2 regions of the Leifsonia sp. AG29 genome follow, and region 2 is predicted to be linked to the other one. Evidence: predicted binding sites of a transcription regulator. Region 2 holds the regulator's gene; the other holds the start of a gene.
What was found. The regulator LexA, encoded in region 2, represses DNA repair genes until DNA is damaged. The targets are predictions, from matches to a motif close to TCGAACANNTGTTCGA.
Positions count from the first base shown of each region.

Region 1 (10,129 bases), 350 kb from region 2:
GGCCTGCTGCTCGGGCTCGTCGCGTTCGTCCTGATCGAGCGGAATCGACGGTTCCTCGTCGGAGTGGAGGGCTCCCCGCGGGTGCAGCAAGTCGCACTCTCGGCCATCCTCGACCGCGCCGAGGTCGACAAGGTGACGTATCTGCACCTGGAGTACGTGGGACCCGAGAGCCTCTACCTCGTCGCCGCCGTCGACCTCGTCGGCGACGACAGCGAGTCCGACGTCGCCGCCCGGCTGCAGTCGATCGAGCGGTCGATCGAGGAGAGCCCGCACATCGCCGAGGCCGTGCTCACGCTGTCCCGCCCCGGTGCTCCGGCCCTCACGACGGCCAGCCTATGAATTCCTCAGAGACCTCTCAGCGAATCGACACCGGTTCATAGACCGGGCATAGGCGCCGCCTAGCCCCCGAGGCTGAAGCGGGAGCAGGGTGGACCGCGTGACCCTGCTCGTGCACCGCCCTCGCGCTGTGCGCGGCCCAGCGCTCGCCGTTCCCTTCTCGGCAGGCGAGTGGACGACACCGCGGCTGACGCTGCGCCCGTACCGCATGACGGACGCGGACGACTGGCTGGCGATCGAGGCCGACCCCGCCGTGCGGGAGGGACTGGGCTGGCCCGAACGGACTGGGGCACAGGCACTCCGGCACCTGCGCCATCGGACGCACCACACCGCCCTGGCGCAGGCCGGCGACCTCCTCGTGCTCGCCGTGGTGCGCGACGGGCACGTCATCGGCGACGTGTCCCTCCACCTGCGCACGGTCGCTGCGGAGACGCGTTCGCTCGAGATCGGCTGGCTGCAGCGGTCGTCGCAGTGCGGGCAAGGCTTCGCCACCGAGGCCGCCGACGCCATGCTCGACATCGCGTTCGGCGAAGTCGGCGCGTGCCTCGTCGCCGCGGTCGTGCGCGCCGACAACGCGCCGTCGGCGCGGCTGGCCCAGCGCCTGGGCCTTCACCTGGCGGCGAGGACCGCGGCGTACACGACGTTCGTCGTCACGCGCTCCGAGCGGAGACTCCCCTCGCGCCGTGCCCGGACCGGACAGCAGCACGTCGCCTGACGTTTTGTCCGAGGCCGTCTCCGACCCCTTCTGAGCGGCTCACGTAGAATCAAGTCGATGACGACTCACGCCACCAGCCCCACCCCGGCCGACATCAAGCGCTGGAGGCGGTACCTCGCCGACGAGCGCGCAGAGGCCGCCGTGTACCGCGATCTGGCCGGCCGCCGCGAGGGCGAGGAGCGCGAAATCCTGCTCGAACTCGCGGAAGCCGAGCGACGCCACGAGCAGCACTGGCTGGAGCTCCTCGGCGACGACGTGGGGCGACCGCTCCGCGGCGATCTGCGCACGCGCCTCCTCGGCTGGCTCGCGCGCCGGTTCGGCTCCGTCTTCGTGCTGGCTCTCGCCCAGCGCGCCGAGGCCCGCTCCCCCTACGCCGGCGACGCCGACGCGACGCCCCGGATGGCAGCGGACGAGCAGGTGCACGAGGAGGTGGTGCGCGCTCTCGCCGCCCGCGGCCGGCAACGGCTCTCCGGCACCTTCCGCGCCGCCGTCTTCGGCGCGAACGACGGTCTCGTGAGCAACCTGGCCCTCGTGCTCGGCGTGAGCGCGAGCGGCGTGCCCACCCACGTCGTGCTCCTGACCGGCATCTCCGGCCTGCTCGCGGGCGCTCTGTCGATGGGCGCGGGCGAGTACGTCTCGGTGCGGTCGCAGCGCGAGCTCCTGGAGGCCTCCAGCCCCAACCCGGCCACCAACTCCGCCCTGCCCGATCTCGACGTCGACGCCAACGAACTGACCCTCGTCTACCGCGCGCGAGGGATGGCGCCGGAGGAGGCCGCGGATCACGCCCGGGAGGTCCTGAGCAGCCTCGAGGCCTACACGTCGGACTTCCCGGCGGTCCGCCCGGCGCCCGACGGCGAGGACGAGCACGAGGCCATCGGCAACGGCTGGAGCGCTGCGGTGTCGAGCTTCTGCTTCTTCGCCTCCGGCGCGCTCATCCCGATCCTCCCCTTCCTCTTCGGATTGACGGGCACCGCCGCCGTGGTCGTCTCGGCCCTGCTCGTCGGCATCGTGCTGCTCGGCACGGGCGCGGTCGTCGGACTGCTCTCGGGCGCATCGCCCCTGAAGCGCGCCGTCCGCCAGCTTCTGATCGGATACGGAGCGGCCGCGGCCACCTACCTGCTCGGACTCCTCTTCGGCGCGACCGTCGGCTAGCGCCTGCGGCCGCCGTCGACGCCGTACGAGATCGCTCCGACGAGCGGGATCAGCAGGAACCACAGCCAGCTGTACTGGAATCCCCAGACGTAACCGGTGATGAAGAAGAGGATCAGCGACACGAAGGGCATGATCGACACCAGGATGAGGCTGGTGCGGTTCGAGCTCCGGGCGGGCTCTCCCCAGCCCGTGCCCGGCCGCGAGTAGCCCGGCTGCGAGTAGCCCGGCTGCGGAGGGTAGGGCGCTCCGGTCCCGGATCCTGGCGCGGCGTCGTGCCGGTCGAAATCGGGACGGACGGGGAGGTCGGCGAAGAGCGGCGTCAGGTCACCGCGCGTCGTGGCCGAGCGCGCCGACGCCGAGCGCGCGTCCAGCTCGGCCGGGGAGAGCCTCCCCTGGTCCGCCTGCGCCCGGAGCGCCGCGACCGCGCGCTCGCGCTCGTCGTTGCTGAGGCGCAGCGCGCCGGAGGGGTCGTTCACGTCCGTCATGACGCCCAGTATGGCAGCGGAGCGTCGCGACCAGGAGGGGTGCGCTGCGGGATCCGCGGTCGTACACTCGGTATCGAACATATGTTCGATGGATGAGGTGGAGCAATGACCGAGATCGACGAGGCGGTCGCCGTGTGGACGACCGACGACGGCATCCCGACCCGGCTCGTCTGGCGATCCACGCGCTACCGGGTCACCGACACGCCGACGGTGTGGGCCGATGTCTGCGCCTGGTGGCGCCCGTTCGGCGAGCACCGGTACGCGATCGGGAGCCTTCCGCGCGAGATCGGCGGCTGGCGGTTCCAGGGCACGAGCGAGCAGGGGGAGGCGCACGTGTTCGATGTCCGGCACGATCCGGCGGACCGCTCCTGGCGGCTCGTCCGCGTCTTCGACTGAGACGGGCCTCCCGTTGCTGGCGAGCCTCGGCCGCGCCCGGCAGGGGAGCGTCTATCCTCGCCGGGTGAGGGACGATCGCTACGGGACCGATGTGCTGGCCGGCGACTGGAGGAGCGCGGGGCGCAAGCCCGTGCCGGAGGTCGAGGCGGTGCGCGACCTGGTCGTCGAGGAGGCCGCGAGCGGCTTCTGCGGGGCGATCACCCGCCTGGAGGCGCAGACCGTCGAACTCGAGGACTACTTCGGCAAGAAGCGGGTGTTCCCGGTGAGCTCCGGCTTCCTCATCGACGGGGAGCCGGTCCGGCTCGTGCCGCCGAAACGCGCCGCGTCCGGCCCCTCCCGGACCGCCTCCGGGTCCTTCGCGGTCGCCGAGCAGAAGGCCCGGACCGCCCGCGCCAGCCGCATCTTCGTCGAGGGCCGGCACGACGCGGAGCTGGTGGAGCGGGTGTGGGGCGACGACCTGCGGGTCGAGGGCGTCGTCGTCGAGTACCTGGAGGGCGTCGACGACCTCGACGCGATCGTGCGCGAGTTCGCGCCGGGCCCCGGGCGGCGCATCGGCGTACTGGTCGACCACCTGGTCGCCGGCTCGAAGGAGAGCCGGATCGCGGACGCCGTGGCGCGCGGGCCGTTCGGCGAGCATGTGCTCGTGGTGGGCCACCCGTACGTCGACATCTGGCAGGCGGTGAAGCCCGGCCGGGTCGGCCTCGACGCGTGGCCGCAGATCCCCCGCTCCGTCCCCTGGAAGCACGGGATCTGCGCGGCACTCGGCCTCCCCCACGAGACGCAGGCCGACATCGCCCGGGCCTGGAAGCTCATCCTCGGGCGCGTGAGCACCTACGCAGACCTCGAGCCCGAGCTGCTGGGTCGCGTCGAGCGCCTGATCGACTTCGTGACGGAGCCCGCCCCCTAGGCGTCCCGCTCGTCGGGTCGTCGCCGACAGGCCTCCTGTCAGAGGCCGGACGTAGAGTGTCCCGGGGCACCCATACTCCGCCGCAGGCGTTCGAAAAAGCATTTGCGGTACTCGAACATATGTTCGAAAATGGAGGCATGTCCCTGGCAGCCGTCTCCGCTCCCGCACCGGTCGTCGACCGGGCGCAGGTGCACGAGCTGCAGACCCGGATCCGGCAGATGCAGGCCACGCGCCTCGAGAGCCGGTCGCTCGAGACGCATCCGGCCCTCCGTCCGCTGCTGCCGGGAGGGGCCCTCAAGGCAGGCGCGGCGTACACGGTGCTCGGGTCCACCACCCTCCTGATGGCGCTGCTGGCCGGCCCCAGCGCGGCAGGAGCCTGGTGCGGCGTGGTCGGGATGCCCGACTTCGGCGCCGAGGCGGCCGGTCGGTTCGGCGTCGACCTGGAGCGGCTGGTCCTGGTGCCGCATCCGGGCGAGCAGTGGCTCACGGTCACCGCGGCCGTGGTCGACGTCCTCAGCGTCGTGATCGTGGCGCCCCCCTCCCGCGCGACCGACGGCGACGTGGCGCGGCTGAGCGCCCGGCTGCGGCAGCGCGAGTCCGTCCTCATCGCCACGGCGCCGTGGCCGCAGGCGGAGGCGACCCTGAGCGTCGCCCGCAGCGGGTGGGAGGGGCTCGGCGCCGGCCACGGTCATCTCGCCTCCCGCCGGGTGACCGTCGAGTCGGTGCCCCGCGGCGGGGCCGGGCCCCGGCGCCGTGCCGAGCTGTGGCTGCCGGGTCCCGACGAGAGCTTCCGCACCTCCGGCCCCACCCGCCTGGAGACCCGGCTCGAGGCGGCGGGCTGATGCGCGAGGTCGTCCGCGCAATCGTCCTCTGGTGCCCGGATTGGCCGGTCATCGCCGAGCGGCTCCGGCTCGGTCTCGCCGAGGACGTCCCCGTCGCGCTCGTCGAGAAGGGCGTGGTGTTCGCCTGCTCGGCTGCGGCCCGGGCCGACGGGGTCAAGCGCGGCCTGCGGATGCGAGAGGCGCAGGCGCGCTGTCCGCAGCTGGAAGTGCTCCCCTACGATCCCGGGCTGGACGCCCGCGCGTTCGACCCGGTGATCACCGCGGTCGAGGAGATCATGCCGGGGGTCCAGCCCGTCCGTCCCGGCACCTGCGTGCTCCGGGCGCGCGGACCGGCCCGGTACTACGGCGGCGAGGAGGGGGCGGCGGCCGAGCTGCTGCGCCGGCTCGGCGAGCTCGAGCGCGAGACGGGGCTGCGCCTGCCCGACGCACGGGTCGGCATCGCCGACGGCCCGTTCGCCGCCGAGCAGGCCGCCCGCGCCACGTCGGTGCCGGGGCACCCCGGCCGCGTGCGCATCATCCCCCCGGGCGGCTCCCCCGCGTTCCTGGCGCCGCTCCCCGTCGCCCAGCTGGGGCTGCACGCGCTCACCCCGCTGCTGCGCCGGCTCGGGCTCCACACGCTCGGCGATCTCGCGTCCCTCCCCCGGACGGACGTGCGCGAGCGTTTCGGCGAGCAGGGCGAGCACGCGCACGACCTGGCCAGCGGGATGGACGGGGCGGCCGTGGTGCCCCGCACCCCTCCGCGGCAGCTCGACCGCTCGATCGAGTTCGAGCCTCCCCTCGACCGCGTCGACCAGGTGACGTTCGCGTTCCGCGGCGTCGCCGAGCAGTTCACGGCCGGGCTCACCAAGGCGGGGCTGGTCTGCACCTCGCTGCGCGTCGAGGTCACGGACGAGTCGGGCCGGGTGAGCGAGCGCACCTGGCTGCACCCGCGGCTGTTCTCCGCGCCCGACGTCGTCGACCGGGTGCGGTGGCAGCTCCAGGGCTCCGGACCGGCCGACTCGGGGCTCGCCTCCCCCATCGTGCGCGTGGCCGTCGCTCCCGAGGCGGTCGACGACATCGGCCACCACGAGGACGGCCTGTGGGGCGGCGGCGCCGACGAGCGCATCCACCACGGGCTCACCCGGGTGCAGAGCATGCTCGGTCACGACGCGGTGATGATGGCGACGATCGGCGGCGGCCGCGGGCCCGCCGACCGTCAGGTGCTGGTGCCGTGGGGCGACCGGCCCGTCGGGGTGGCGAAGGCCGACCGGCCGTGGCCGGGCTCGCTCCCGGCCCCGGCTCCGTCGACGGTGTTCGAGGTGCCGCGCCCGGTGGCCGTGCTGAACGCCGACGGCGAGCCGGTCGAGGTCACCGACCGCGGCGACGTCACCGCCCCGATCGCGAGCTTCTCGGCCACCGGCGCCGCGCGCGACGCCCGGCCCGTCGACTCGTGGGCGGGGCCGTGGCCGGTCCGCGAGCGCTGGTGGGACGCCTCCCTCGCCCGGGCGATGCACCGCTTCCAGCTGGTCGACGCCGACGGCACCGCGTGGCTCCTCGCGCTCACCGGTTCCGCCTGGTTCGCCGAGGCGAGGTACGACTGATGGGCGGGAGGCGCTGATGGGCTGGAACAACCCGCCGATTCCGTGGGCCGAGTTCGAGCGCCGACTGTCCGGGCGCCGCACGGGCGAGCAGCCGGTCGAGCGGCCCTCGTCGCGCAAACGGCAGAAGTACGTGCCGCAGCCGATCCCCGACGGCGTCGAGAAGGGGCACGTCCCCTACGCCGAGCTCCACGCACACAGCACCTTCAGCTTCCTCGACGGCGCCTCCTCGCCGGAGGAGCTGATGGAGGAGGCCACCCGGCTGCGCCTGCACGGGCTGGCGATCACCGACCACGACGGCCTGTACGGCGCGGTGCGCCTGGCCGAGGCGGCCGAGGCCTACGACCGGGTCCGCACCGTGTTCGGCGCCGAGCTGTCGCTCTCGCTGAGCAAGCCGCAGAACGGGGAGGCCGACCCGGAGGGCGAGCATCTCGTGCTGCTCGCCCGGCGCCAGGAGGGCTATCACCGCCTGGCGTCCGCGCTCACCGCCGGGCAGCTCGCCGGCTCCGAGAAGGGCCGGCCGCTGTACCGCCTCGACGAGCTGTCGGAGCAGGCGGGCGGCGAGTGGATGGTGCTCACCGGGTGCCGCAAGGGCGACGTCCGCCGTGCCCTGCAGCGCGCCGGCGAACAGGCGGCCGAGCGGGAGGTGGGGCGCCTCGCCGAGCTGTTCGGCCGCGACAACGTGCTCGTCGAGCTGATCGATCAGGGCGGCCCCCGCGACAGCGCCGACAACGACGCCCTCGCCCGCATCGCCGAGCGGCTCCGCCTCCCGACCGTGGCGACGAACAACGTGCACTACGCGAGCCCCGCGCAGTACCCGCTCGCGACCGCGGTCGCCGCCGTGCGCGCGCGCCGCAGCCTCGACGAGCTCGACGGCTGGCTGCCCGCCTCCGCGGCCGCCCACCTGCGCAGCGGCAAAGAGATGGCGGCGAGGTTCGCCCGCTACCCCGGCGCCGTGGAGCGCACGGTCGAGATCGCCGACGACCTGTCGTTCCGGCTGCGGAGCGCCCGCCCCCGGCTGCCGCGCCAGGAGGTCCCCGAGGGGCACACCCCGATGAGCTGGCTGCGCGAGCTCACCTGGCGCGGGGCGGCCGAGCGCTACCCCGACCTCGACCGCGAACCCGCCAAGCGCGAGCGGATCGAGCGCGAGCTCGACGTCATCGAGGCGAAGGACTTCCCCGGCTACTTCCTCATCGTCCACGACATCGTCCGCTACGCCCGCAGTCAGGGCATCCTGTGCCAGGGGCGCGGGTCGGCCGCGAACTCCGCCGTCTGCTACCTGCTCGGCATCACGGCCGTCGACTCGATCAAGTACGGCCTCCCGTTCGAGCGGTTCCTGTCGAGCATGCGCGAGGAGGAGCCCGACATCGACGTCGACTTCGACTCCGACCGGCGCGAGGAGGTCATCCAGTACGTCTACCGAAAGTACGGCCGGCACAACGCTGCCCAGGTGGCGAACGTGATCACCTACCGCCCCAAGAACGCCGTGCGCGACATGGCGAAGGCGCTCGGCTACTCCACCGGCCAGCAGGACGCCTGGAGCAAGCAGATCGACTCCTGGGGCACCGTCCAGACCACCGACGACCACGACATCCCGGACGAGGTCGTCGGGCTCGCGCAGCAGGTGCTGAAGTTCCCCCGCCACCTCGGCATCCACTCGGGAGGCATGGTGCTCACCGACCGGCCGGTCGGCGAGGTGTGCCCCATCGAGCACGCCCGCATGGAGGGGCGGACCGTGCTCCAGTGGGACAAGGACGACTGCGCCTGGATGGGACTCGTCAAGTTCGACCTGCTCGGCCTCGGCATGCTCTCCGCGCTCGACTACTCGATGCGGACCATCGAGGCGTCGCTCGGCGAGTCGTGGACGCTCGACAGCATCCCGAAAGAAGAGCAGGGCGTCTACGACATGCTCTGCCGGGCCGACTCGATCGGCGTCTTCCAGGTCGAGAGCCGCGCGCAGATCGGCACCCTCCCCCGGCTGCAGCCGCGCCGGTTCTACGACCTGGTCATCGAGATCGCGCTCATCCGGCCGGGCCCGATCCAGGGCGGCGCCGTGCACCCCTTCATCCGCCGCAAGCTCGGCAAGGAGCCCGTCACCTACCTCCACCCGGCCCTGGTCCCCGTTCTGGAGCGGACGATGGGCGTGCCCCTGTTCCAGGAACAACTCATGCAGATGGCGGTCGCCGTCGGCGACTGCACCGCGGAGGACGCCGACCTCCTGCGCCGGGCCATGGGCTCCAAGCGCGGCGTCGAGAAGATCGGCGCGCTGCGGGCGAAGCTCTACGAGGGCATGGCCCGCAACGGGATCACGGGCGACGACGCCGACGCGATCTACGAGAAGATCGAGGCGTTCGCCAGTTTCGGATTCGCCGAGAGCCACGCGATCAGCTTCGCCCTGCTGGTGTACGTGAGCTCGTGGATGAAGCTGCACTACCCGGGGGCCTTCCTGGCCGCGCTCCTCCGGGCCCAGCCGATGGGCTTCTACTCGCCGCGTACGCTGACCGCCGACGCGCGGCGGCACGGCGTGGTCGTCCGGCGCCCCGACATCCAGCGCTCCGGGGTGTTCCCGCTGCTCGAGCCCATCGACGAGACCGCCGGCACCGCCGGCCCGACCGGCTCCGACCCGTGCCTCGCCGCCGACCAGCCGGAGATCGCGCCGTTCGACCGCACGGTCCCGCTCGACTACGCCGCCCACCGCCGCGACGCCGGTCACGCCGTGCGGCTGGGACTCGCGGGGGTCACCTCCATCGGAGAGAGCCTCGCCGAGCGCATCGTCGCCGAACGGGAGGCGTACGGCCCCTACCGCGACCTGGCCGACCTCTCCCGGCGCGTCGGCCTGAACACCGCCCAGCTGGAGGCGCTCGCCGCGGCGGGCGCGTTCGACGGCTTCGATCTGAGTCGCCGTCAGGCGATCTGGGAGGCGGGCAACGCCGCGCAGGAACGTCCCGAGTTCCTCGCGGGCACGGCGATCACCGTGCAGCCGCCCCTCCTGCCGTTGCTCTCCCCCGCCGAGCAGCTGGCGAGCGATCTGTGGGCGACCGGGATCTCTCCGGACGACCATCCGGTGCGCTTCCTGCGCCCGGCGCTCGCCGCTCGGGGCGTTCGGACGGCCGAGTCGCTCAGCACCGCCGAGTCCGGGCGCCGCATCGAGGTCGGCGGCGTGGTCACGCATCGGCAGCGCCCCGCGACCGCCGCGGGCGTCACCTTCCTCAACATCGAGGACGAGACCGGCCTCGTCAACGTCATCTGCCCGGTCGGGGTCTGGAACAGGTTCCGGCGGGTGGCGCGCCAGTCACCGGCGATGATCGTGCGCGGCATCCTCGAGCGCAGCGAGGAGGGCGTGGTCAACGTGGTGGCCGACCGCATGGAACCTCTCGAGACGGGCATGCGGACCGTGTCGCGCGACTTCCACTGACCCCGAGCGGCCACACGCGAGCCGGCGCCTCAGCCGTCTTCGAAGCGCAGGTGCCGGACGCTGCGACCGTTCCGGCGCACCAGGCGGAGCGACTCCACCCCGATCCTGATATGCGTCTCGACGAACTCGCGCGTCACGCCCAGGTCGCTCGCGGCGGTCTTCACGCCCTCGGGCACCATCGGCTGATCGCTCACGAGCAGCAACGCGCCGCTGGGGATATGGTTGGCGAACCCGGCCGCGAACAGCGTCGCGGTCTCCATGTCCACCGCCATGCACCGCGTCTGCCGCAGGTAGGTCTTGAACG
Region 1 covers NZ_VMSF01000001.1:1,665,052-1,675,180, forward strand. Annotated here, with positions in the region: gene FPT20_RS08040 (cation diffusion facilitator family transporter) at 1-339, shown strand, start outside; gene FPT20_RS08045 (GNAT family N-acetyltransferase) at 437-1,051, shown strand; gene FPT20_RS08050 (VIT1/CCC1 transporter family protein) at 1,109-2,203, shown strand; gene FPT20_RS08055 (DUF1707 SHOCT-like domain-containing protein) at 2,200-2,688, opposite strand; gene FPT20_RS08060 (DUF6504 family protein) at 2,794-3,084, shown strand; gene FPT20_RS08065 (DUF3097 domain-containing protein) at 3,149-3,991, shown strand; gene FPT20_RS08070 (hypothetical protein) at 4,129-4,833, shown strand; gene FPT20_RS08075 (DNA polymerase Y family protein) at 4,833-6,413, shown strand; gene FPT20_RS08080 (error-prone DNA polymerase) at 6,430-9,825, shown strand; gene FPT20_RS08085 (AMP nucleosidase) at 9,855-10,129, opposite strand, start outside.
Region 1: FPT20_RS08060 (DUF6504 family protein) is a predicted target of LexA. The motif match lies at 2,762-2,777, and genes of this name have one in related genera.

Region 2 (10,129 bases):
TCGAGCCCGGCGACCGTCCGAGGGTCCAGCGCGCCGAGCCGGGAACGGAGCTTGGCCGGACCGGCGAACGCCGTCTCCATCGGGACCTGCTGGTCGAGAAGCATCCCGACCAGCAGCGCGAACGACGACTCGTCGAGCAGGGCGTCGGCCTCCGGGTCGCCCGTGATGTTCAGTGCCATGCCCTCATCGTGCCACCTCAGGGCGCGAGGAGCACCTTGCCGACCCGGCCGGGCTCGCCGCTGGCGGCGACGGCGTCCGCGATCCGCTCGAACGGATAGGTCGCCGCCACCGGGAGGGTGAGGGACCCGTCGAGCGCACGACCGATCAGCTCGGCGAAGAGCTGTCCGCGGAGCTCGGCCGGCATCTCACGGCTGACCACGCTGCCCCAGAACCCGGTGACGGTCACCTGCTTGAAGATGATGTCCCCGGAGGCGATCTCGAGTGTCGGCGACGCCATCGCTCCGAAGACGACGAGCTTGCCCTTCTCGGCGAGGACGGACACGATGTCCCCGGCGGCACTCCCTCCGACCGAGTCGACGCCGACGCGGATGGGCGCGCCTCCCGTGATCGCGGCCACGCGCTCGCGCCAGTCCTCCGCATCCGTGGCGACGATCCGCTCGATGCCCTGGGCCCGGAGCTCCTCCACGCCGGCGCTCCGGCGCACGAGTCCGACGACGTTCACTCCGCGGGCGGCGGCGAGCTGGGCGACCATCCGGCCGACCGCGCCGTTCGCCGCGTTCTGGATGAGCCACTCCCCTTCGCCGAGATCGAGCGAGTGGAGGAGGCTCAGCGCGCTGAACGGCATGGAGACCAGCTGGGCGGCGGCCTCGTCGGGGAGAGCGTCCGGAACCGGGATGAGCCCGGCCGCGCCGGCTACGAAGTACTCCGCCCACACGCCGAAGGTCCCGCCGGTCACCACGCGTGTTCCGACGGCCGGCGCTTCGACGCCCTCGCCGAGCGCGTCGACGACGCCGACGGCCTCGGTGCCAGCACCGGCGGGCAGTTCCGGCTTGAAGCCGTAGGTTCCGCGCACCGTCCAGAGGTCGTGGTTGTGGATGGGTGACAGGAGGGTGCGCACGCGCACCTGGCCCGGGCCCGGCTCGGGGAGGGGGCGCTCCTCCGCCCGCAGCACCACCGCGGGGTCGCCGAACTCGTGCTGCACCAGCGCCGTCATCGTCGTCGTGTTCGTCTCGCTCATGGTCAGTCCTCCGTGATGGTGATCGCGACGTCGATGTTGCCTCTCGTCGCATTCGAGTAGGGGCACACCTGGTGGGCGGCCTCGGTGAGGCTCTCCGCCGTGGCCCGGTCGACGCCCGGCAGGACCACCTCCAGGAGAACCGCCAGCTGGTAGCCGCCCTCGCCGTTCGGGCCGATCTGGACGCGGCCTCCGACGGCGGAGTCCTCGAGCTTCAGCTTGCGGCCGCGGGCCACCGCGTGGAGCGCGGAGTGGAAGCACGCGGCGTAGCCGGCGGCGAAGAGCTGCTCCGGGTTCGTGCCGAGCCCCGAGCCTCCCATCTCGGCGGGCACCGCGAGTCCCAGCTCGAAGGAGCCGTCGCTCGTCACGACCTTCCCGTCGCGGCCGGCTCCGGTGGAGAGTGCTTCTGCGGTGTAGAGGACGTTCATAGGACCCTTTCGTCGAGGTCGGAGGGGGGCGACGCCTGCGCGCTGACGGCGTGCATCGTCTCGGTCAGCCGGTGGAGCGTGGCGATGAGCTCGGCCGCGGCACGCTCGTCGGGCAGCCCCGTGCCCGCCGCGATCCGCCCGGGGATGTGAGCCAGCTCGGCGCGGAGGGCGAGCCCCCGCTCTCCGATCGTCACGGTCACGACGCGCTCGTCTCGCGAGCCGCGCTCGCGCCGGACGAGCCGCGCCTGCTCCATGCGGCGCAGGAGGGGCGACAGCGTCCCGGAGTCGAGCTGGAGGTGCTCCCCCAGCGAGCCGACGGTCTGATCGCCCTCGACCCAGAGGGTCACGAGGACGAGGTACTGCGGGTACGTGAGGCCCCAGGGCTCGAGCAGTGAACGGTACGCCTGCGTCGTGGCGCGCGTCGCGGAGTACAGCGAGAAGCACACCATCTCATCGGTCACCGGCATGAAACACATCATTGCACGCAACTTGGTTGTGCACAACTCACTGCGGAAAGATGTCGCTCGCGGTCACGGGCCGGGAACCCCGCCGAGCCCCGCACTCAGTCGGGCGCGGCCGCCAGCTGCACGCGGAGCGAATCCACCCGGGTGGCGATCGCGTCGTCGGCCGCCCAGCGCTGCGCGAGCCGGGAGAGGATCGCACCGAGCGCCTCCTCCGACAGCCCCCGGGAGAGACTGAGCCGGACGATCAGCTCCTCGGCCACCAGGCGCTGGTCCGGGTCGCCGGCAGCGAGATCGACCGCCTGCACGCCGAGCTCCGGGGCGATGGAGGCGCGGAAAGCCCCCACGACGAGCGGATCGGCCTGCGGGGGCAGCCACGACGCGCCCTGCGCCATCGCCCACACCGCGGGCCTCCGGACGACGAACTCGGTCTCCGAGGTGGGATCGAGGACGAGCAGCTCGACGCCCTCCGAGACGGCGGCGAGCGCCACCCGCCGGGCCCCGACGGGCACGGGGCGGGCGGACGGGTTCCAGTTCTGCAGGGCCGCCACCGAGGAGAAGACCGGCTGCACCGTGCGCCCGTCGGGGCCGGCGACCGTCACCAGGGAGAGCTCCTGGCTCTTGTCGACCGCGTGGCCGGCCGCCGTGGTCCCCTCCTCCCCCAGCTCCGCGATCAGCGGAACGAGGAGGCGAGCCCCGCGCAGCGCGTCGACCACGGCCTCCGGACCGGCCTGGCCGCGGCGGAACGCGGCGAGCGCCACCAGCAGTTCGGGAGGCGCGGCCCCGTCGTCGTCTCCGAACGGGTTGTCGTCGAACTCGCGACCGGCCCAGGGCTGACCCGCGGAATCCGCGGCGCGCGCCGCATCGGCCGCGAGGCTCGCGGCGAACCCGGCGAGCCGGTCCGCTCCGGACGCGGACGGCGCGCCGGGTCGGGGCCGCTCTCTCGCGCCCTCGGATCCCGCGTCAGCGCCCGGCGACATCCAGCGCCTCGGGGAGGGTGAACGCACCCGAATACAGCGCCTTGCCCACGATGGCGCCCTCGACGCCCAGCGGCACGAGCTCGCGCAGTGCGGCGATGTCGTCGAGGCTCGAGATTCCGCCCGAGGCGACCACCGGGCGGTCCGTCCGCTCCGTCACCTGCTTCAGGAGATCGATGTTGGGACCGCGGAGGGTGCCGTCCTTCGTGACGTCGGTGACGACGTAGCGGGCGCACCCGGCCTCCTCGAGCCGCTCGAGCACCTCCCAGAGGTCGCCGCCCTCCCGGGTCCAGCCGCGTGCGGCGAGCGTCGTTCCGCGCACGTCGAGTCCGACGGCGATCGCCTCGCCGTAGCGGCCGATCACGGTCGCGGCCCACTCGGGGTTCTCGAGCGCGGCCGTGCCCAGGTTGACGCGCGTCGCGCCCGCCTCGAGCGCCTGCTCGAGCGATTCGTCGTCCCGGATGCCCCCCGACAGCTCGATGTTGACGCCCTTGACCTGCTTGATGACGCGCCGCAGCAGGCCGCGGTTGTCGCCGCGCCCGAATGCCGCGTCGAGGTCGACGAGGTGGATCCACTCCGCTCCGGCCTCCGCCCACTCCGCGGCGGCATCGACCGGGTCGCCGTAGTTCGTCTCGCTGCCGGCCTCGCCCTGGGTGAGGCGCACGGCCTTCCCGTCCGCGACGTCGACCGCCGGGAGCAGGACGAGCCGGGGCGTGCTGATGAAATCGGTCACTGTGTGTCTTCCTCGAATCGGTGGGAGCGTGGCGGCCCGGGGCCGGGGATCCGGCGCCTAGAGCGCGGAGACCCAGTTGCGGAGCAGCCGGATCCCGGCCTGCCCGGACTTCTCGGGGTGGAACTGCGTCGCGCTGAGCGGCCCGTTCTCGACGGCCGCGACGAACCGGGACCCGTGCTGGGCCCAGGTGACGCGCGGCTTCGGGAAGGGCCCGCTCGCCTCGAGCGTCCACTCCCGAGCCGCGTACGAGTGCACGAAGTAGAAGCGCTCGTCGCGGATCCCGGCGAACAAGGCCGAGTCCTCGGGCGCTTCCACCGTGTTCCAGCCCATGTGGGGCACGACATCGGCGCGGATGAGGTCGACCGTCCCCGGCCACTCGCCGAGACCCTCGGTCTCGATGCCGTGCTCGACGCCGCGCTCGAACAGGACCTGCATGCCGACGCAGATGCCGAGGACGGGGCGGCCGCCCGCCAGGCGTCGGTCGATCACCTCGTCGCCGTGGGAGGCGCGGAGACTGTCGACGACCGCCGTGAACGCTCCGACCCCCGGGACGAGGAGTCCGTCGGCCTCGAGGGCACGACGGCGGTTCCCGGTCAGCTCGACGTCGGCTCCGGCCGTCTCCAGAGCCTTCACGGCGGAGTGGACATTCCCCGACCCGTAGTCGAAGACCACCACGCCGGGGCGCTTCCCGTCGGCCCGGAGGCCGGGGGCCGTGGTCACAGGGCGCCCTTCGTCGAGGGGATGCCGCGGACCAGGGGGTCGAGGGCCTTCGCCTGCCGGAACGCGCGCGCGAACGCCTTGAACTCCGCCTCGGCGATGTGGTGCGGATCACGGCCGCCGAGGACGGTGACGTGGGTCGTGATGGCGGCGTTGAACGAGATCGCCTCGAACACGTGGCGGACCATGGAGCCGGTGAAGTGACCGCCGATGAGGTGCAGCTCGAACCCGGCCGGCTCACCGGCGTGCACGAGGTAAGGGCGGCCCGAGATGTCGACGACGGCCTGCACGAGCGCCTCGTCGAGCGGGACGAGCGCGTCGCCGTAGCGCGAGATCCCCGACTTGTCGCCGAGCGCCTCCCGGATGGCCTTGCCGAGCACGATGCCGATGTCCTCGACGGTGTGGTGCACGTCGATGTCGGTGTCGCCCGAGGCCACGACGCGGAGGTCGGTCAGCGAGTGCTTCGCGAACGCCGTGAGGAGGTGGTCGTAGAACGGGACGCTGGTGCGGATCTCGCTCTCGCCGGTGCCGTCGAGGTCGAGGCTCAGCTCGATCTGCGACTCGCTGGTCGCCCGTTCGACCGTCGCGGTCCGATTCGTCATGCCTTCGATCCTATCGGCGCGTCGGCAGCCGCCCCCGAGGGCCGCCCGAGGGCGGCGAGCGCCTCGAGGAAGGCCGTCGTCTCCGCCTCGGTGCCGGCGGTCACCCGGAGGTGGTTCGGGATGCCGACGTCGCGGATGAGGATGCCCCGCTCGGCGAGCGCCTCGAACGTCGCGGCCGGGTCGTCCACGCCTCCGAACAGCACGAAGTTGCTGCCGCTCCGGTGGGGCTGGTAGCCGAGACGGGCGAGCTCGCTCACGAGACGGTCGCGCTGCGCCCGGATCTCGCCGACCATGGCCAGCATCTCGTCGGCGTGGGCCAGCGCGCCGAGGGCGGCCGCCTGGGTGATCGCCGACAGGTGGTACGGCAGCCGGACGAGCCGGAGGGCGTCGATCGCGGCCGGGTCGCCCGCCAGATAGCCGACGCGCGCTCCGGCGAACGCGAAGGCCTTGCTCATCGTCCGGGAGATGAGGAGGCGCGGCCGCCCGGGGAGGAGCGTCAGCGCGGAGGGCTCTCCGTCGGGCATGAACTCGGCGTACGCCTCGTCGACGATCACCATGCCGCGCGCGGCGTCGTAGGCCGCCTCCACAGTCTCGAGGCTGAGCGGCGTGCCCGTCGGGTTGTTGGGCGAGCAGAGGATCACGAGATCCGGGTCGAGGCGGATGATCTCCGCAGCCGCGGTGGCGGGCGAGAGCTCGTACTCGGCGTCGCGGCGGCCGGCCAGGTACCCGGTGCCGGTTCCGGAGGCGAGCAGCGGATACATCGAGTAGGTCGGCGCGAACCCGAGCAGCGTCCGGCCCGGGCCGCCGAAGGCCTGGAGGATGTGCTGCAGCACCTCGTTCGATCCGTTGGCCGCCCAGAGCTGCTCGGCGGTGAGACCGTGCCCGAGATAGCGCGCGAACGCCTCACGGAGCTCGGTGAACTCGCGGTCCGGATAGCGGTTGATTGTGCCGACCGCGGCGGCCACGCGGGCAACGATGTCGGCGGCCACATCGTCCGGCACGGGATGCGTGTTCTCGTTGACGTTGAGCGCGACGGGCACCGGACGCTGCGGCGCTCCGTACGGTGAGCGACCGCGCAGGTCATCTCGGATCGGCAGCTCGGAAAGCGAAGTCACCGTTCAATCGTAGCCAGCGCGACCTGGGTGGCTCCGCTGTGTGACGAGCCCGCCTACTTCTCGTATTTGGCGGGGATGGCCAGCTGCTGGCCGGGCGTCACCACCGCGCTCTGGAGGCCGTTGAGCGAGACCAGATCGGCGATGACGTCGCGAGGGTCGGCGCTCGGCGCAACGCGCTCGGCGACCGACCAGAGGGAGTCGCCGGACTGGACCGTGACGTAGTGGAAGGAGGCGTGGGTCTGCTCACCGCTCGCGATCGCTCCGCCGCCGTTGAGGGCGAAGACGAGAGCGCCGACGATCAGCGGGAGCGCGACGAGGGCGGACACGACGGCCCGGCCGCGCCGGGTGAGCCGCAGCCGGACGCGCGCTCCCTCGGGCAGCGGCGGCACCGCACGCAGCGTGGGAACCGACTCGCTCATCAGTACTGCACTCATGGCCGTGACCTCCTCAGATTTCGCGGATGCGAAGCTGTGTTCCGAATGTATCTTCGAATGTTCGAAACCGCAAGACCGTGATGGAGGAGCGGGACGACGCGACTCTGTCGCGACACACTCGAACATGTGTTTGTCTCGCCGCTGCATCGTGGATACAGTTTCGACTGTCTGAGGACATCAGACCAGGCACCACCGACATTCGAGCTCTGAGGCCGTCGGCAGGCCTGATCATCCTCCGATCGGGCGGGGCCACGAAGGGACGAGCGTGTCGAACGAGAACCAGGCGCAGCGGGGCGGGACGCGCCGGCGCAAGAACCTCAGCGAGAAGCAGCTGGCCATCCTGGAGGTCATCCAGCGCTCGGTGAGCCAGCGCGGCTATCCGCCGAGCATGCGCGAGATCGGCGACGCCGTCGGCCTGTCCTCGCTCTCCTCGGTGACCCACCAGCTCAACCAGCTCGAGCTCAGCGGCTACCTGCGCCGCGACCCGAATCGGCCGCGGGCCCTCGAGATCCTCATCGATCTCCCGGCCTCGTCGGCGCCGTCGCTCGACTACGAGAACCAGACCCCGGTCGGCGACGCGACGATGGTGCCGCTCGTGGGGCGGATCGCGGCGGGCGTCCCGATCACCGCCGAGCAGCAGGTCGACGAGGTGTTCCCCCTCCCCCGCCAGCTGGTCGGGAACGGCGAGCTCTTCATGCTGAAGGTGGTCGGGGAGTCGATGATCGACGCGGCCATCTGCGACGGGGACTGGGTCGTCATCCGCGCCCAGAACACCGCCGAGAACGGCGACATCGTCGCGGCGATGCTCGACGAGGAGGCCACCGTCAAGGTGTTCCGCCAGCGCGACGGCCACACCTGGCTGCTCCCCCGCAACTCCAACTTCGAGCCGATCCTCGGCGACTACGCGCAGGTTCTCGGCAAGGTCGTCGCCGTGCTCCGCGCCGTCTGACCCGCGGAGCAGAAGGGGCGCATCACCGCGAGGTGATGCGCCCCTTCTGCGTCATGCGACTCAGACGGTCGCCGCCGCCTTCTCGCGGATCGAGCGGGTCGCCTCCACGATGTTGCGGAGCGACGCGACGGTCTCGTCGTAGCCGCGGGTCTTCAGTCCGCAGTCCGGATTCACCCAGAGCTGGCGGCCCGGGATGGCGTCGAGTGCCGTCTCGAGGAGCTCGGTCACCTCGGCGACCGAGGGCACGCGCGGCGAGTGGATGTCGTAGACGCCCGGGCCGATCCCGTGCTCGAAGCCCGAGCGCTGGATGTCGTGCACCACCTCCATGCGGCTTCGCGCCGCCTCGATGCTCGTGACGTCGGCGTCGAGGTTCCGGATGGCGTCGATGACCACGCCGAACTCCGAGTAGCAGAGGTGGGTGTGGATCTGCGTCTCGTCGCGGACACCGGCGGTCGACAGGCGGAACGACCCGACCGACCAGTCGAGGTAGTCGTCCTGAGCGGCCTTCTTCAGCGGGAGCAGCTCGCGCAGTGCCGGCTCGTCCACCTGGACGACGCGGATTCCCGCGGCCTCGAGGTCCGCGATCTCGTCGCGCAGCGCGAGGGCGACCTGACGGGCGGTCTCGGCCAGCGGCTGGTCGTCGCGCACGAACGACCAGGCCAGGATGGTCACCGGGCCGGTGAGCATGCCCTTCACCGGCTTCTCCGTGAGCGACTGCGCGTAGGTCGACCAGTCGACGGTGATCGGCTTCGGCCGCGACACGTCGCCCCACAGGATCGACGGACGCGTGCAGCGCGAGCCGTACGACTGCACCCAGCCGTTCTTCGTCACGGCGAACCCGTCGAGGTTCTCGGCGAAGTACTGCACCATGTCGTTCCGCTCGGGCTCGCCGTGCACGACGACGTCGATGCCGAGCTCCTCCTGGAGGTCCACCACGCGCTTGATCTCGTCGCGCATGCGACCGAGGTACTCCGCCTCGCTGATCAGGCCCTTCGCGAGCTGCGCCCGCGCCCGGCGGATGTCGCCGGTCTGCGGGAACGATCCGATCGTGGTGGTCGGCAGGAACGGCAGGTGGAGCGCCTCCTCCTGGGCCTGGAGGCGCGCGGAGTAGTCGCCACGCCGGTAGTCGGCCTCGGTGAGGGCCGCCTCGCGCTCGCGCACCGACGGGACGCGGACGCCGGGCGCACCCGCGCGGTCGGCGAGCGCCTCCCGCGCGGCGCGCAGCTGCTCCTCGATCGCCTCATGCCCGTCGGTCAGACCGTGCGCGAGCGTCGCGACCTGGCCGACCTTCTGGTCGGCGAAGGCCAGCCAGCTCCGCAGGCGGGCGTCGAGCTCGGGCTCGTCCTCGATGTCGTGCGGGACGTGCAGGAGGGACGTGGAGGTGGAGACGGCCAGGTTCGGGCTGAGCGACAGCAGCTCGGTGAGCCGGCCGAACGCGGCGTCGAGGTCGCCGCGCCAGATGTTGTGTCCGTCGATGACGCCGCCGACGAGCGTCTTGGTGAGGAGCGACGTCGCCGTCCCGGCGTCGAGGCCCGACGGCACGGTGCCGCGGACGAGGTCGAGGGAGATCGCCTCGACCGGCGTGGAGGCGAGCGCCGGGAGGGCGTCGTCGAGCGAGCCGTACGGAGCGGCCACGAAGATCGCCGGACGAGCGGAGGCGGCGCCGAGCGCGTCGTAGGCCTGGCGGACGGCCGCGAGGACGGCTTCCCGCGGCTCGTCGATGCTCTCGCTGACGAGGGCCGGCTCGTCGAGCTGCACCCACGGCGCCCCGGCCTCCGCGAGGCGGGCGAGGAGCTCGCGGTAGACGGGAACCAGGTCGGCGAGACGCGACAGCGGTCGGAACCCCTCGGGCGCCTCGTCGCTCGGCTTGCTGAGCAGGAGGAACGTCACCGGGCCGACGAGGACGGGACGCGTCACGAAGCCCGCGGCCGCCGCCTCCTCGAACTCGCGGACGATGCGGTCGGACGCGAGCCGGAACTCCGTCTCCGGGCCGATCTCCGGCACGAGGTAGTGGTAGTTCGAGTCGAACCACTTGGTCATCTCGAGCGGCGCGCGCTCGCCCTCGCCCCGCGCGATGGTGAAGTACCCGGCGAGATCGATCGACCCGTCCGCAGAGGCCAGATCAGCGAACCGGGACGGAACCGCGCCGACGGCGACGGCCGCGTCGAGCACCTGGTCGTAGAAGCTGAAGCTCTCGGGGATGGAGGCGTCGTCGCGGCCGAGGCCAAGACCAGCCAGCCGCTCCCGCGTCGCCGCACGAAGCTCGGCCGCGGTCGCCTCCAGCTCGTCGGCGGTGGTGGAACCGGCCCAGAACGCCTCGACGGCCTTCTTGAGCTCGCGCCGGCGGCCGATGCGCGGGTAGCCGAGGATGGTGCCCGTCGGGAAGGCGGGGGTGGTGTCGGTCATGCTGTCTCACTCTCTGGGATGGTGCGGGTGGAGGCGGGAGCGGTCGCGGCGCTCGCGTTCGCGAGCACGCCCGCGCGTTCGAGCACCGCCAGCACCGCTTCGTGCTGATTGA
Region 2 covers NZ_VMSF01000001.1:2,019,897-2,030,025, forward strand. Annotated here, with positions in the region: gene FPT20_RS09725 (HhH-GPD-type base excision DNA repair protein) at 1-179, opposite strand, end outside; gene FPT20_RS09730 (zinc-binding dehydrogenase) at 197-1,174, opposite strand; gene FPT20_RS09735 (organic hydroperoxide resistance protein) at 1,201-1,623, opposite strand; gene FPT20_RS09740 (MarR family winged helix-turn-helix transcriptional regulator) at 1,620-2,090, opposite strand; gene FPT20_RS09745 (SseB family protein) at 2,186-3,064, opposite strand; gene priA (bifunctional 1-(5-phosphoribosyl)-5-((5-phosphoribosylamino)methylideneamino)imidazole-4-carboxamide isomerase/phosphoribosylanthranilate isomerase PriA) at 3,048-3,794, opposite strand; gene hisH (imidazole glycerol phosphate synthase subunit HisH) at 3,852-4,514, opposite strand; gene hisB (imidazoleglycerol-phosphate dehydratase HisB) at 4,511-5,113, opposite strand; gene FPT20_RS09765 (histidinol-phosphate transaminase) at 5,110-6,228, opposite strand; gene FPT20_RS09770 (LysM peptidoglycan-binding domain-containing protein) at 6,282-6,662, opposite strand; gene lexA (transcriptional repressor LexA) at 6,928-7,611, shown strand; gene metE (5-methyltetrahydropteroyltriglutamate--homocysteine S-methyltransferase) at 7,672-10,017, opposite strand; gene FPT20_RS09785 (methylenetetrahydrofolate reductase) at 10,014-10,129, opposite strand, start outside.